3 linked regions of the Reyranella humidisoli genome follow. The protein of the gene in region 1 binds, or shares a complex with, the protein of each later gene. Links are inferred from orthologs where the notes say so. Each region holds a gene or a part of one and is shown on either strand. Other genes may lie near its edges.

Region 1 (7,507 bases):
CAGCGGCCTCGTCGCGGACATCCATTCCTCGACCTACGAGCTGCGCCTGTCGATCCTGCAGACCAAGGCCGAAAATGCCCGCGTGCCGGTGCCGGTCAACGTGCTCGAGTTCCTCGCGCACAAGATCAGCACCAACATCCGCGAGCTGGAGGGCGCGCTGAACCGCGTCGTGGCGCACGGCCAGCTGATCGGCCGCGAGATCACCGTCGAGATGGCGCAGGACGTGCTGCACGACCTGCTGCGCCAGGCCGACCGCAAGGTCACGGTCGACGAGATCCAGCAGCGGGTGGCCGCGCATTACAACATCAAGCTGGCGGAGATGAGCTCGCCGCGGCGCGCCCGCTCGGTCGCCCGGCCCCGACAGGTCGCGATGTACCTCGCCAAGCAGCTCACGACGCTGAGCCTGCCCCAGATCGGCAAGCGCTTCGGCAACCGCGATCACACGACGGTCATGCACGCCGTGCGCAAGATCGAGGAACTCAAGGTTTCCGACCATTCGATCGCCGAGGACGTCGAACTCCTGAAGCGCCAGCTGCAGGGCTGAGCAGAACCACCGACACCAAATGTAGAACAGGCCCCGAATGGGGCCTGTTTTGCGTCGAACCACAGGCCCTAAATGCCTCTAGGAACAGCGAAATCGCTTCCCGCGGGCAGTCGGCGTGATATACTTTTCAACCGTTCCTGCGGCGTCTTTCGCGGCCCCGGGAACGGGCCACAAAAGAGATTTAATCCGGCCCTGACTACGGCGACCAAAACATGAAATTGACGATCGAACGGGCGGCCCTCCTGAAGGCCCTGGCCCATGTCCAGAGTGTCGTCGAGCGTCGGAACACGATCCCGATCCTGTCCAACGTGCTGATCACCGCCCAGAAGGGCCGGTTGAGCCTCGCCGCGACCGACATGGACCTCGCCATCACCGAATCGGTGGAGGCCAGCGCCTCCAAGACCGGCTCGACCACGGCGCCGGCCCACACGCTGTATGAGATCGTCCGCAAGCTGCCCGACGGCGCCCAAGTCGAGCTGGAAGCCGCTTCCGACAACAGCAGCCTGGTCATCCGGGCCGGCCGGTCGCGCTTCACCCTGCAGTGCCTGCCGCCGGCCGACTTCCCGGCGATGACCGAAGGCGACCTGCCGCACCGCTTTCAGCTTCCGGCGACAGACCTCAAGGCCATCATCGACCGGACGCGGTTCGCGATCTCCAACGAGGAGACCCGCTACTACCTGAACGGCATCTATTTCCACGCCGCGACCTCCGGGGCCACCCAGGTGCTGCGCGGCGTGGCGACCGACGGCCACCGCCTGGCCCGGGTCGAGGTGCCGCTGCCCAAGGGCGCCGGCGAGATCCCGGGCGTGATCGTGCCGCGCAAGACCGTGGGCGAGGTCCGCAAGCTGCTGGACGAAAGCGACGGCTCGGTCGACATTGAACTCTCCGACACCCGGATCCGCTTCTCCAGCGGCAACATCACCCTGGTCAGCAAGCTGATCGACGGCACCTTCCCGGACTACGAGCGGGTCATCCCGACCGGCAACGACAAGGTCCTGAACGTGCCGTGCAAGGAGTTCGCGAACGCCGTCGACCGCGTCTCGACGATCTCCACGGAGAAGTCGCGCGCCATCAAGCTGGCGGTCGCCAAGGGCATCGTCACGCTTTCGGCCACCAGCCCGGATGCCGGCAGTGCGACCGAGGAGATCGAGGTCGAGTACAAGGACACGGCCCTCGAAATCGGCTTCAACTCGCGCTACCTGCTCGACATCACCGAGCAGATCGCCGGCAGCGAAGCGCGCTTCCTGATGGCCGATGCCGGCTCGCCTACCCTGGTGCGTGACGGTGCCGACGAGAGCGCGCTCTACGTGCTCATGCCGATGCGGGTATGACGGCACAGGCCATCAGCGCCCTCGCCTACTCTTCCGACGCCGTAGCGGGCGCTGCGCCGGCACTCCTCGCCGTGCGCCAGCTTCGCCTGACCGACTTCCGCAACTACCGTCAGCTGCGCCTCGATTGCGGGATGGAGCCGGTCGTGCTGGTCGGCGAAAACGGCGCCGGCAAGACCAACCTGCTGGAGGCCCTCTCCTTCCTGGCGCCCGGCCGCGGCCTGCGCCGCGCCCGCCTCGACGAAGTCTGCCGCCGCTCGCGCAGCGAAGAGCCCCCGGCCGCCGGCTGGGCGGTCGCAGCCACCCTGGACACGCCGGAGGGCCGCGTCGCCATCGGCACCGGCCTGGAAGCCGGCCGCAGCGAGACCAGCCTGGCGCGCCGCGCCGTGCGCATCGACGGACGCCCCATGCAGAGCCAGACCGCGCTCGGCCGGCATGTCGCGGCGGTGTGGCTCACGCCGCAGCTCGACCGCCTGTTCCTCGACGGCGCGACCGAGCGACGGCGCTTCCTCGACCGGCTGGTGACGGCGCTGCACCCCGAACATGCCGGCGACGTCGCGGCCTACGAGAACGCGCAGCGCCAGCGCAGCCGCCTTCTGGGCGAGGGCAATCGCGATCCGCACTGGTTCACCGCACTAGAAGACACGATGGCCCGCCACGGCGTGGCGCTGGCGGCGGCACGCGCCGATACGGTGCAGCGACTCGATTCAGCCGCGCGGCTGGGCGTCGGCCCCTTTCCGCGCGCCTCGCTGGCGATGGCGGGCGAAGTCGACCGCTGGGTGGCCACGATGGCCGCGATCGACGTCGAGGACCGGCTGCGCGGCGAACTGGCGGCCAGCCGCCCGCGCGACGCCGAGGCCGGCACCACGTCCTGCGGGCCGCATCGCAGCGACCTCGCGGTGCGCCATCTCGACCTCGACCTGCCGGCGGCCGAGGGCTCGACCGGCCAGCAGAAGGCCGTGCTGGTCTCGATCGCGCTGGCGCATGCCAGGCTGGTGGCGCTGTCGCGCGGCCGGCCGCCGTTGCTGCTGCTCGACGAAATCGCCGCCCATCTCGATGCGGAGCGGCGCCTCGCGCTGTTCGACGAGGTGGTGGCGCTGGGCGTCCAGAGCTGGATGACCGGCACCGATGCCGAACTCTTTGCGCCGCTGGCCGGCCGCGCGCAGATCCTGCGCGTGGCAAACGGCTCGATCGCGGCGGTCTGAACTCCTTTCCGAAAGCCAGGACCATGAGCGACAACGACATCACGCCGGGCGCCGAGGACTACGGCGCCGATTCCATCAAGGTGCTGCGCGGCCTCGAAGCCGTCCGCAAGCGGCCGGGCATGTATATCGGCGACACCGACGACGGCACCGGCCTGCACCACATGGTCTACGAGATCGTGGACAACGCGATCGACGAGGCGCTGGCCGGCTATTGCGACAGGGTCGACGTGGTCCTGCACGGCGACGGTTCGGCCACGGTCCGCGACAATGGCCGCGGCGTGCCGACCGACATCCACAAGGAAGAGGGCATTTCGGCCGCCAACGTGATCTTCACGCAGCTCCATGCCGGCGGAAAATTCGACCAGAATTCCTACAAGGTCTCGGGCGGCCTGCACGGCGTTGGCGCGGCAGTGGTGAACGCCCTGTCGGAGCATCTCGACCTGCGCATCTGGCGCAACGGCAAGGAACACCACATCCGCTTCCGTCACGGCGAGCCGGAAGGCGACCTGCAGATCGTGGGCGAGGCAGACCAGGGACAGCACGGCACGGAAGTGACCTTCCTGCCCTCCACAGGGACCTTCACCAAAACCGAGTTCGACTTCGCCACGCTCGAACATCGCCTGCGCGAACTCGCCTTCCTGAACTCCGGTGTACGCGTCGTATTGACCGACGAGCGGGGCGCCGAACACAAGGTTTCGGAACTCTACTACGAGGGCGGCGTCGAGGCCTTCGCCAAGTATCTCGATCGCAACAAGTCGGTGCTGCACGACCCGCCGGTGTCGATCCGCGGCGAAAAGGAAGGCATCTCGGTCGAAGTCGCGATGCAGTGGAACGACAGCTATCACGAGACGATGCTGTGCTTCACCAACAACATCCCGCAGCGCGACGGCGGCACCCATCTCGCGGGCTTCCGCGGCGCGCTGACCCGCACGCTGAACAAGTATGCCGACGAGAGCGGCATCTCCAAGAAGGAGAAAGTCGGCCTCACCGGCGACGACATGCGCGAGGGCCTGACCTGCGTGCTGTCGGTCAAGGTGCCCGATCCCAAGTTCTCCTCGCAGACCAAGGACAAGCTGGTCTCCTCGGAAGTGCGGCCGGTCGTCGAGTCCGTCGTGGCCGACAAGTTCGGCCAGTGGCTGGAGGAACATCCCACCGAGACGAAGAAGATCCTGACCAAGGTCGTCGAGGCCGCGGCCGCCCGCGAGGCCGCGCGAAAGGCCCGCGAGCTCACCCGCCGCAAGGGCGCGCTCGACGTGAGCTCTCTGCCCGGCAAGCTGGCCGACTGCCAGGAGCGCGACCCGGCGCTGTCCGAACTCTTCATCGTCGAGGGCGATTCGGCCGGCGGCTCGGCCAAGCAGGGCCGCAACCGCGCCAACCAGGCGATCCTGCCGCTGCGCGGCAAGATCCTGAACGTCGAGCGTGCGCGCTTCGACAAGATGCTGGGCTCGGCGGAAATCGGCACTTTGATCACGGCGCTGGGCACCGGCATCGGCCACGACGACTTCAACCTCGACAAGCTGCGCTACCACAAGATCATCATCATGACGGACGCCGACGTGGACGGCTCCCACATCCGTACCCTGCTGATGACGTTCTTCTATCGCCAGATGCGCGACCTGATCGAGCGCGGCTACCTCTACATCGCCCAGCCGCCGCTGTTCAAAGCGGCCAAGGGCAAATCGGCGATCTACCTCAAGGACGAACGCGCGCTCGACGATCACCTCATCCAGACCGGTCTCGAAGGCGCCACGCTGGCGCTCGGCAGCGGCAGCGTCCTGGCCAAGGACGACCTGCGCAACACGGTGGACATCGCCCGCTCCGTCACCAATCTCGTGAAGCCGCTGGCGTTGTCGCGCCGCGTCACCAGCCAGGCCGTCATCGAGCAGGCCGCGATTGCGGGCGCTCTCAAGCCCGACGTGCTGGCCGATCCTGAACTTGCCAAGCAGACGGCCGACTACATCGCCAAGCGCCTCGATGTCGTAAGCCCGCTGCTGGAGAAGGGATGGACCGGCGAGCCGATCGCAGACGGCGGGCTGGCCTTCGTGCGCCGGCTGCGCGGCGTCACCGAGCGGCACGTGATCGATGGCCCGCTGACGCGCAGCGCCGAGGCACGCAAGCTCGACGCGCTGGCCGACGAGTTGCAGGCGGTCTACCAGAAGCCCGGCGTGTTCGCGGTGAAGGACAAGGAGACCCGGATCTCCTCGCCCACCGAGCTGTTTGCCGCCGTCCTCGAGGCCGGCCGCAAGGGGGTCACGATCCAGCGCTACAAGGGACTGGGCGAGATGAATCCCGACCAGCTCTGGGAGACCACCCTCGACCCCGAGGCGCGCACCCTGCTGCAGGTCAGGATCAACCATGTCGACGAGGCTGACGAGATCTTCTCGACCCTCATGGGCGACGTGGTCGAACCGCGCCGCGACTTCATCCAGGAGAATGCGCTGAAGGTCGCCAACCTCGATGTCTAGGATCCGCGACGTCCTGCTCGCCGCTGTGCTGCTCACCGGCCTCGCCGGAGCGGCATCCGCCCAGACCCAGTCGTCGACGCCCACGACCAATGCCGGCACCAAGCTCAATTTTGCGTCGAACCTTGGCGGCGCCACCTTCGAGCGCTCGGTCAACTATTCCGCCCCACCGGCCAACAATCCCGGCCTGGGCATGTCGTACTTCTATTCCACGCCCAAGCGGCTCGCGATCAGCGTGCAGGTGTTCGACCTCGGCCGCCGCGTGCCGTCGGGCAGCGACAATCCGACGGTGATCGGCCAGTTCAACAGCGAGCTCGCCTCGGCCGAACAGCAGTTCAAGTATGCCGGCTATACCGCCTTCCAGAAGCCGTCGGTGCCGTCGACCTGCACCTATGGCGCGGTGAGCTTTCGCTGCGTAACCTACAGCGGCGTCACCCAGGCCAACTCGCGGATCTACAGCAAGCTTCTGCTCACGGGCTTTCGCGACCATTTCATCAAGATCCGGATCGACTGGGCGCAGTCGCACCAGCAGACGGCGGCCGACGCCGAAACCTCGCTGCAGTCGTTCATCCCCGCGCTGATGCGCTGACCCGGCCGGCCCGCGCTTTCAGCGCAGGCCGAGTCTCCGAAACAATCCGACCGTCGTCATCAGCCCCAGCGTGACCAGGCAGAGGCCGCCGATCTGCAGTCCACCGGGAATCTCTCCCACGATCGGGATTCCGACCAGCACTGACAAGGCCGGCACGATGGCGGGGAACAGCACGGCGCGGCTCACGCCCAGGAAGATCACGGCCTGGCTGTAGGCGATCATGGTGATGGCTCCCTGCAGGCCGCCCTGCACCAGCCCCTGGAAGGCCAGCATGCCGAGCGGCAGCGCTTCGAGATGTGCCATGCCCATGATCCCAAGATACAGGGGCGTGGTCAGGACGAAGGACAGCACGGCCACGACCGCGGTCGCCTGCAGGGCCGGCAGGCGCCAGTGCCGCAGCAATAGCGTAAATCCCGCCCACAGCACGCTGGACGCGAAGAACAGGAGATCGCCCAGCCACGCGCGCTCGCCGGAAGGCTGGGTGAGGCCGTCCCAGCCGATCAGGAAGATGCCGGCCAGCACGATGGCGGCACCGGCCAGATGGCTGCGGCTCAATCGCTCTCGCAGGAACAGCGCGGCACCGATGGTACTGACGATGGTGACGGTCGAGGGTGCGATGACCGCGCCATGCGCCAAGGGTGCGAAGCCGTAGCCGCCGGTCTGCAGCAGCGCAAAGGGAGCGCCGCCGAGCGCCGTGAGGATGAGAGACCGGCGCAGGCCGATCCCGGCGAAGTCGCGCACGCCGTAGCGCAGGAGCAGAGGCAGCATGATCGCGCCGGCGACGACGTAGCGCGCGAAGATCATGTCGACCGCGCCGAGGCCCCCCAGAATGCCGGCACGCGCCGCCGCGAACGACAGCGATGCGCCCAGCGCCATGATCGAGCCGCACAGGAAGCCCCAATGTTCGCGCGTGACCCGTGGGGGCATGGGATCGGCCATGCAATGGCGCTAGCACGGAGTGGGCCAGCCGCGCACGAATTTTAGTGCGAACGCTCCAAAATCATGGTTCTGATGCCAACCATGGCCCGCCTGAAGGAATTCGACGAGGACAGCGCGCTCGACGCCGCCGTCGACTGCTTCTGGAGTCGCGGCTACGAGGCCACGTCCGTGCGCGACCTCGCGCGCGAGATGGGGATCGGCGGCGCCAGCCTCTACAACACGTTCGGCGGCAAGCGCGCCTTGTTCGAGCGCGTCCTCGAACGCTACGCCAACCGCTCGACACGTGAGCGCATCGCGCGCCTCGAGGCGAACCATCGGCCCCGCGAGGCGATCCGCGCCTTCCTCGCCGAAGTGATCGAGCGTTCGTTGAAGGACTCCGACTGCAAGGGCTGCCTGCTGGTGAACTCCGCACTCGACGTGGCGCCTCACGATCCCCAACT
Region 2 (2,946 bases), 110 kb from region 1 along the record:
CGCCGATCTCTCGCAGGCGCTCGATGCGGCCGGCAAGCTGAAGAGCGCGGCTTAGCATCGACTTTCCTCCCCATTCCAATGGGGAGGTGGCGGCGTCTTACGCCGACGGAGGGGTCATGAGCTGGCCGTTCGTCCTTCGGCGCTCCCGGACATCGCGAGCGATGTCCTGACGCTCAGGAGGCCGAGTTTCACTCGGCCTTCCACTCGGCGACGTGCGCGGCCCGGTCGGGCCGCGCCGGGACCGGGGCGGTCGAGGGAGCGGGCGTGCCGGCGGTGAGGAAGCCGACGAGGCGCGACGGAGCTTCGAAGCCCAGCAGCCTGTTCACGTTGGCGTCGTAGGCATTCGGGCCCGTCACCCACATGCCGCCATAGCCCAGCATGTGCAGCGCGTTCAGCATGTTCATCGCCGCCGCGCCGGCGGCGAGCAGTTGCTCGATCTCGGGAATGTTGCCCGGCTTGATGACGGCGCCGACCGCGATCAGCATCGGCGTGCGACGGACCCAGGCGCGATAGCGCTCGGCGAGCGCGGCGGCGTTGACCGGATCGCGAACCGTGGCGGCTTCGGCCAGCTTCTCGCCATAGGCGAGCATCGCGTCGCCGCGAATGACGACGAAGCGCCAGGGCTTCAGACGCCCATGGTCGGGCGCCCGCAGGCCGGCGTCGAGGATCAGGTCGAGGTCCGCGCCCTGGGGCGCCGGTTCCTGCAGCGGGCCGACCGAACGGCGGGCCAGCAACTGGTCGAGGGCGAGCAGGCGAGGCTCGCGCGCATGGGTGATGTCAGGCATGGCCGCAGACTACTCCGACATGCGAACGATTGTCAGTTGCAACTTTCGGCAGGCCGGCTGCAGGAGCCTATACTCGTCCCATGGCGGAAAACGTCCGCAAGATCATCCATGTCGACATGGACGCCTTCTACGCGTCCGTGGAGCAACGCGACGACCCGGCGCTGCGTGGCCAGCCGGTCGCGGTCGGCGGGCGGCAGCGCGGCGTCGTGATGGCCGCGAGCTACGAGGCGCGCAAATTCGGCGTGCGCTCGGCCATGCCCTCGGTCACGGCCAAGCGCCTGTGCCCGGAGCTCGTCTTCGTGAAGCCGCGCTTCGACGTCTACAAGGAAGTGTCGCGCCAGATTCGCGAGATCTTCCTCGACTACACACCGCTGGTGGAGCCGCTGTCGCTCGACGAGGCCTATCTCGATGTCACCACCAACCTCAAGGGCATGCCGCTCGCCTCCGAGATCGCGCGCGAGATCCGCGCCCGTATCCTGGAGCGCACCGGCCTCACCGCCTCGGCCGGCATCTCCTACAACAAATTCCTGGCCAAGCTCGCCTCCGACCATCGCAAGCCCGACGGCCAGACGGTGATCCCTCCCGAGAAAGGCCCGGCCTTCGTCGAGAGCCTGCCGGTCGGCCGCTTCCATGGCGTCGGGCCGAAGACGGCGGAAAAGATGAACCGGCTTGGCATCCAGACCGGTGCCGACCTCAAGGCGCAGACGCTGGAATTCCTCGAACAGTATTTCGGCCGCTCCGGCACCTACTACCACGCCATCGCGCGTGGCCATGACGAACGTCGCGTCGTGCCCAACCGGCCGCGCAAGTCGGTCGGTTCGGAGACGACCTTCATGGAGGATCTCGACCGGCCAGCGGCGGTGGAGGAGGGGGTGGCCTCCGTGCTCGAGGATGTCTGGGCCTATTGCGAGCGCACCGGCATCCTGGGCCGCACCGTGACGGTGAAGATCAAGTATGCCGACTTCCGGATCGTGACGCGCAGCCGCACGCTGGAGGAGAGCGTCGACAGCCGCGACGTGCTGGAGCGCACCGCGCGCGAACTGGTCCGCACGATCTTCCCGCTGGAAAAGAAAGTGCGGCTGCTCGGCGTCTCGCTCCATAACCTGCACCAGCGCGAGGAACGCAAGGTGCCGCCCCAGATGACGCTGGCTCTCTAGGATCTCTACGTTTCAAGTGCACCCGCACACCCTCATCCTGAGGAGCGGCCACAGGCTGCGTCTCGAAGGATGGGCGACGGACGGTGCATGTAGCCCATGCTTCGAGACGGCCCTTCGGGCCTCCTCAGCATGAGGTCTATGTTGTGGCTTCGGCTCGAGCCGAAATCTCGCTGCGAAAAGTCTCTGGGAGGTACGACCATGAACATCTTCATGACCGGTGCGACCGGCTATATCGGCGGAACCATCGCGCGCCGTCTGTTCGATGAGGGTCACACGCTGCGTGGCCTGGTGCGCGACGAGGAGAAGGCGAAGAAGCTCGCGGCTTTCGGCGTCGAACCGGTGATCGGCGGTCTCGACGATGCCGCGATCCTCACAGCCGAGGCCAGGCGGGCCGATGCGGTGATCAACACGGCCAACAGCGACCATCGCGGCGCGGTGGAGGCATTCCTCGAAGGATTGGCCGGCTCGAACAAGCCGTTCATCCACACCAGCGGCTCCAGCATCGTGGCCGACGATGCCCACGGCGATGTCGCCTCGGAGAAGATTTACGACGAGGACACGCCGCTCGATCCGGTGCCGGGCAAGAAGGCAAGGGTCGAGATCGACCGCACGACTCGCGGCGCGAGCCAACGCGGCGTGCGCTCGATCGTCGTGTGTCCCACCATGATCTACGGCAACGGCCTCGGCCTGGCGCGCGACAGCGCCCAGATTCCCGGCCTCGCGAAGCGGGCCAGGGCCTCGGGCGTGGTGCGCCATGTCGGCAAGGGGCTGAACGTCTGGTCGAATGTCCATGTCGAGGACGTGGCCGACATCTACCGCCTGGCGCTCACCAGGGCGCCGGCTGGTGCCTTCTATTTCGCCGAGAACGGCGAGGCCTCGTATCGCGACATTTGCGCTGCCATTGCGCGCCGCTTGAATCTGGGGGCGCCGCAGGTCTGGCCCTTCGCGGAGGCCGCAAAGGAACTTGGCGAGAGCAGTGCGGCCTACACGTTCGGCTCCAACAG
Region 3 (2,897 bases), on another replicon or contig:
TGGTTCCGCGAGGGCGGCGCCGACGGGTTCAATGTCATGCCGCCGTTCTTCCCCGGCCAGTTCGACGCCTTCGCCCAGTGCGTCGTGCCGATCCTGCAGGAGCGCGGACTGTTCCGCGCCGATTACACCGGCACCACATTGCGCGACCACCTGGGACTGGGGCGCCCCGCCGACCGTCGTGGTTGACAAAAGACCATTGTAAATCAATGGTTTGACTGAACTTATCCCAACCACACACTCGGCCCTTGCGCCGGACGGCCGGACTCCTGATATAACGGCCTCGAGGGGCCGATGTGGGCGGAGCAGTCGCCAACCCGGTCAGATCCGGAAGGAAGCAGCCGTAACGAATTCGCTTCGGGTCATGTCGGTCTCTCACCCGTTCCCCTGCGCGCGCCGCCGCGGAGGGCGGGCGGCCCGGGCGCGATGACCGCCGGGCCTGAATGGGGCCACGGCGCAGAATAGCGGGTGATCGCCATGGCGAAGGCCACCAAGGGCTCCGAAGACCCGGCAATCCCCTATCGCGTCCTCGCCCGGAAATACCGTCCCGTCGATTTCACGACCCTGGTCGGCCAGGAAGCCATGGTGCGCACCCTGCGCAATGCCATCGCCACCGGCCGCATCGCCCATGCCTTCATGCTCACCGGGGTGCGCGGCGTCGGCAAGACGACGACCGCGCGCATCATCGCCCGGGCGCTGAACTGCGTGGGTGCCGACGGCACAGGCGGCCCGACGGTCGATCCCTGCGGCGTCTGCGACAACTGCAAGGCCATCACCGAGGACCGCCATGTCGACGTGATCGAGATGGACGCGGCGTCCCGCACCGGCATCGACGATGTGCGCGAGTTGATCGAGGGCGTGCGCTACCGCCCGGTCTCGGCACGCTACAAGGTCTACATCATCGACGAAGTGCACATGCTGTCGGAGAAGGCCTTCAACGCGTTGCTGAAGACGCTGGAAGAGCCGCCGCCGCACGTGAAGTTCCTGTTTGCGACAACGGAGATCCGCAAAGTGCCGGTGACCGTGCTGTCGCGCTGCCAGCGCTTCGACCTGAAGCGCGTGCCGCAGGAAACGCTGGTCGAGCATTTCGGCAAGATCGCGCAGGCCGAGAAGGTCGAGATATCGCCCGAGGCGCTGGCATTGCTGGCACGCGCCGCCGACGGATCGGTGCGCGACGGCCTCTCGATGCTCGACCAGGCGATCGCCCATGGCGGCGGTGTCGTCGATGCCGCGCAGGTGCGCGACATGCTGGGCCTCGCCGACCGCAGCCGCGTGCTCGAACTGTTCGAGAAGGTGATGCGCGGCGATGCCCCCTCGGTCGTGGCCTCGCTCGGCGAGATGCACGATTCCGGCGCCGACCCCGTCGTCGTCCTGCAGGACCTGCTCGAACTCACCCACTGGGTCACGCGCCTCAAGGTGGCGCCCGAGGCCGCCGCCGCGACGGCCGACAGCGAGCGTGCCCAGGGTCTCGCCATGGCCGCCAAGCTCAGCATGGCCTCGCTGACGCGGGCCTGGACGCTTCTGCTCAAGGGCCTCCAGGAGACGCTGGCCGCACCTTCGCCGCTGCGAGCTGCCGAGATGGCGCTGATCCGTCTCTGCTACGTGGCCGACCTCCCCTCACCCGGCGACGCGATCAAGGCGCTGCAGAATGGCGGCGGCGTTCCAGCCGGCGCGGCTGCACCGATGGCACCCCGGCCCAATGGCGGCGGTGGCGGAGCCGCCGCGCGCCTCGCGACCCAGCCCGTGACCGCCGTTGCCACCCAACCGGCGATGCCAGCGCCGCGCAACTTTACCGAGGTCGTGGCGCTGTTCGAGACGAAGCGCGAGGCGCGGCTGGTGCACAGCCTGATGCACCATGTTCACGAAGTGCGCTGCGAGCCCGGCCTGATCGAATTCCGGCCCGAACCGAGGGCACCGGCCGATCTCGCGCCGCGCCTCAGCGAGCTGCTCGGCCAGTGGACCGGTCGCCGATGGATCGCGTCGGTCTCCAGCGCCGAGGGCAAGCCGACTCTCACCCAGCAGAAGACCGACAAGGCCGACGGGCTGCGCAGTTCCGCCGAGAACAACGAACTGGTCATGGCCATATTGAAGACGTTCCCCGGCGCCAAACTCGATGCCGTGCGACGCAAGGGCGAGGAGACTTCCCTGGTCTCCGGCCTGGGTGATTTCACGGCCGACGAGCCGCCTCCCGCCGAAGAATACCCCGCCGACGACGATATCCCGGAAAGCGAGTACTGATGTTCGACAAGCTCAAGGACCTTGGCGGCCTGATGCAGCAGGCCCAGCAGATGCAGCAGAAGATGCAGGACCTGCAGGTGGCGCTCGAGCGCCTGGAGATCGTGGGCTCCTCCGGCGCGGGCCTCGTCAAGGTGACGGTCAACGGCAAGAACGAGACCCGCAGGATCGAGATCGACGCCTCGCTGTTCAAGCCCGAGGACAAGGGCGTGGTCGAGGATCTGATCGTGGCGGCCGCCAACGATGCCCGCGGCAAGGTCGAGGAAACAGTCCAGGCGCAGATGCGGGACATCACCGGCGGCCTGCCGCTGCCGCCGGGCTTCAAGCTCTAGGACATCGCCGATGAACGGGCCGGAGATCGAGCGGCTGATCCAGCTCCTCGGCCGCCTGCCGGGCCTCGGACCGCGCTCGGCGCGCCGGGTGGCGCTGCATCTGCTCAAGAAGCGCGAGACCCTGATGCAGCCCCTGGGCGCGGCGCTGGCCGATGCCGCGCGCGCCATCCGCGCCTGCGGCGTCTGCGGCAACCTCGACACGATCGACCCCTGTTCGATCTGCGCCGATCCCCGCCGCGATGCCGGCCTCATCTGCGTCGTCGAGGATGTCGGAGACCTGTGGGCCATGGAGCGTGGGCGCATCTTTTCCGGCCGCTATCACGTGCTGGGCGG

The links. Proteins that work in one complex are often made in the same cells at the same time.
Region 2: the proteins of dnaN (region 1) and dinB are in contact, whole or in part, in a solved structure (PDB 1OK7), measured with the Escherichia coli proteins. The link is inferred for Reyranella humidisoli from one-to-one orthologs.
Region 3: the proteins of dnaN (region 1) and KQ910_RS21450 are in contact, whole or in part, in a cryo-EM structure (PDB 8GIZ), measured with the Escherichia coli proteins. The link is inferred for Reyranella humidisoli from one-to-one orthologs.

Annotation. Positions count from the first base shown.
Region 1 is NZ_JAHOPB010000001.1:1,048,133-1,055,639, forward strand. The notes cover bases 1-2,815. They hold dnaN (DNA polymerase III subunit beta), read left to right. Parts: upstream 1-756; coding sequence 757-1,875; downstream 1,876-2,815. Other genes in these bases: dnaA (chromosomal replication initiator protein DnaA), read left to right, coding at 1-544; recF (DNA replication/repair protein RecF), read left to right, coding at 1,872-2,815. Also shown: more of recF, read left to right, coding at 2,816-3,077; gyrB (DNA topoisomerase (ATP-hydrolyzing) subunit B), read left to right, coding at 3,101-5,542; KQ910_RS05120 (hypothetical protein), read left to right, coding at 5,535-6,128; KQ910_RS05125 (DMT family transporter), read right to left, coding at 6,147-7,067; KQ910_RS05130 (TetR/AcrR family transcriptional regulator), read left to right, coding at 7,131-7,507. UniProt on the Escherichia coli protein: Confers DNA tethering and processivity to DNA polymerases and other proteins. Acts as a clamp, forming a ring around DNA (a reaction catalyzed by the clamp-loading complex) which diffuses in an ATP-independent manner freely and bidirectionally along dsDNA.
Region 2 is NZ_JAHOPB010000001.1:941,386-944,331, reverse strand. Bases 1-2,903 are described here. They hold dinB (DNA polymerase IV), read left to right. Parts: upstream 1-865; coding sequence 866-1,942; downstream 1,943-2,903. Other genes in these bases: KQ910_RS04640 (NAD-dependent epimerase/dehydratase family protein), read left to right, coding at 2,141-2,903; KQ910_RS04650 (nitroreductase family protein), read right to left, coding at 189-785; KQ910_RS04655 (O-acetylhomoserine aminocarboxypropyltransferase/cysteine synthase family protein), read left to right, coding at 1-55. Outside these bases: more of KQ910_RS04640, read left to right, coding at 2,904-2,946. UniProt on the Escherichia coli protein: Poorly processive, error-prone DNA polymerase involved in translesion repair and untargeted mutagenesis. Copies undamaged DNA at stalled replication forks, which arise in vivo from mismatched or misaligned primer ends.
Region 3 is NZ_JAHOPB010000002.1:625,752-628,648, reverse strand. Bases 1-2,854 are described here. They hold KQ910_RS21450 (DNA polymerase III subunit gamma/tau), read left to right. Parts: upstream 1-474; coding sequence 475-2,235; downstream 2,236-2,854. Other genes in these bases: recR (recombination mediator RecR), read left to right, coding at 2,575-2,854; KQ910_RS21445 (YbaB/EbfC family nucleoid-associated protein), read left to right, coding at 2,235-2,564; KQ910_RS21460 (LLM class flavin-dependent oxidoreductase), read left to right, coding at 1-186. Also shown: more of recR, read left to right, coding at 2,855-2,897. UniProt on the Escherichia coli protein: Part of the beta sliding clamp loading complex, which hydrolyzes ATP to load the beta clamp onto primed DNA to form the DNA replication pre-initiation complex.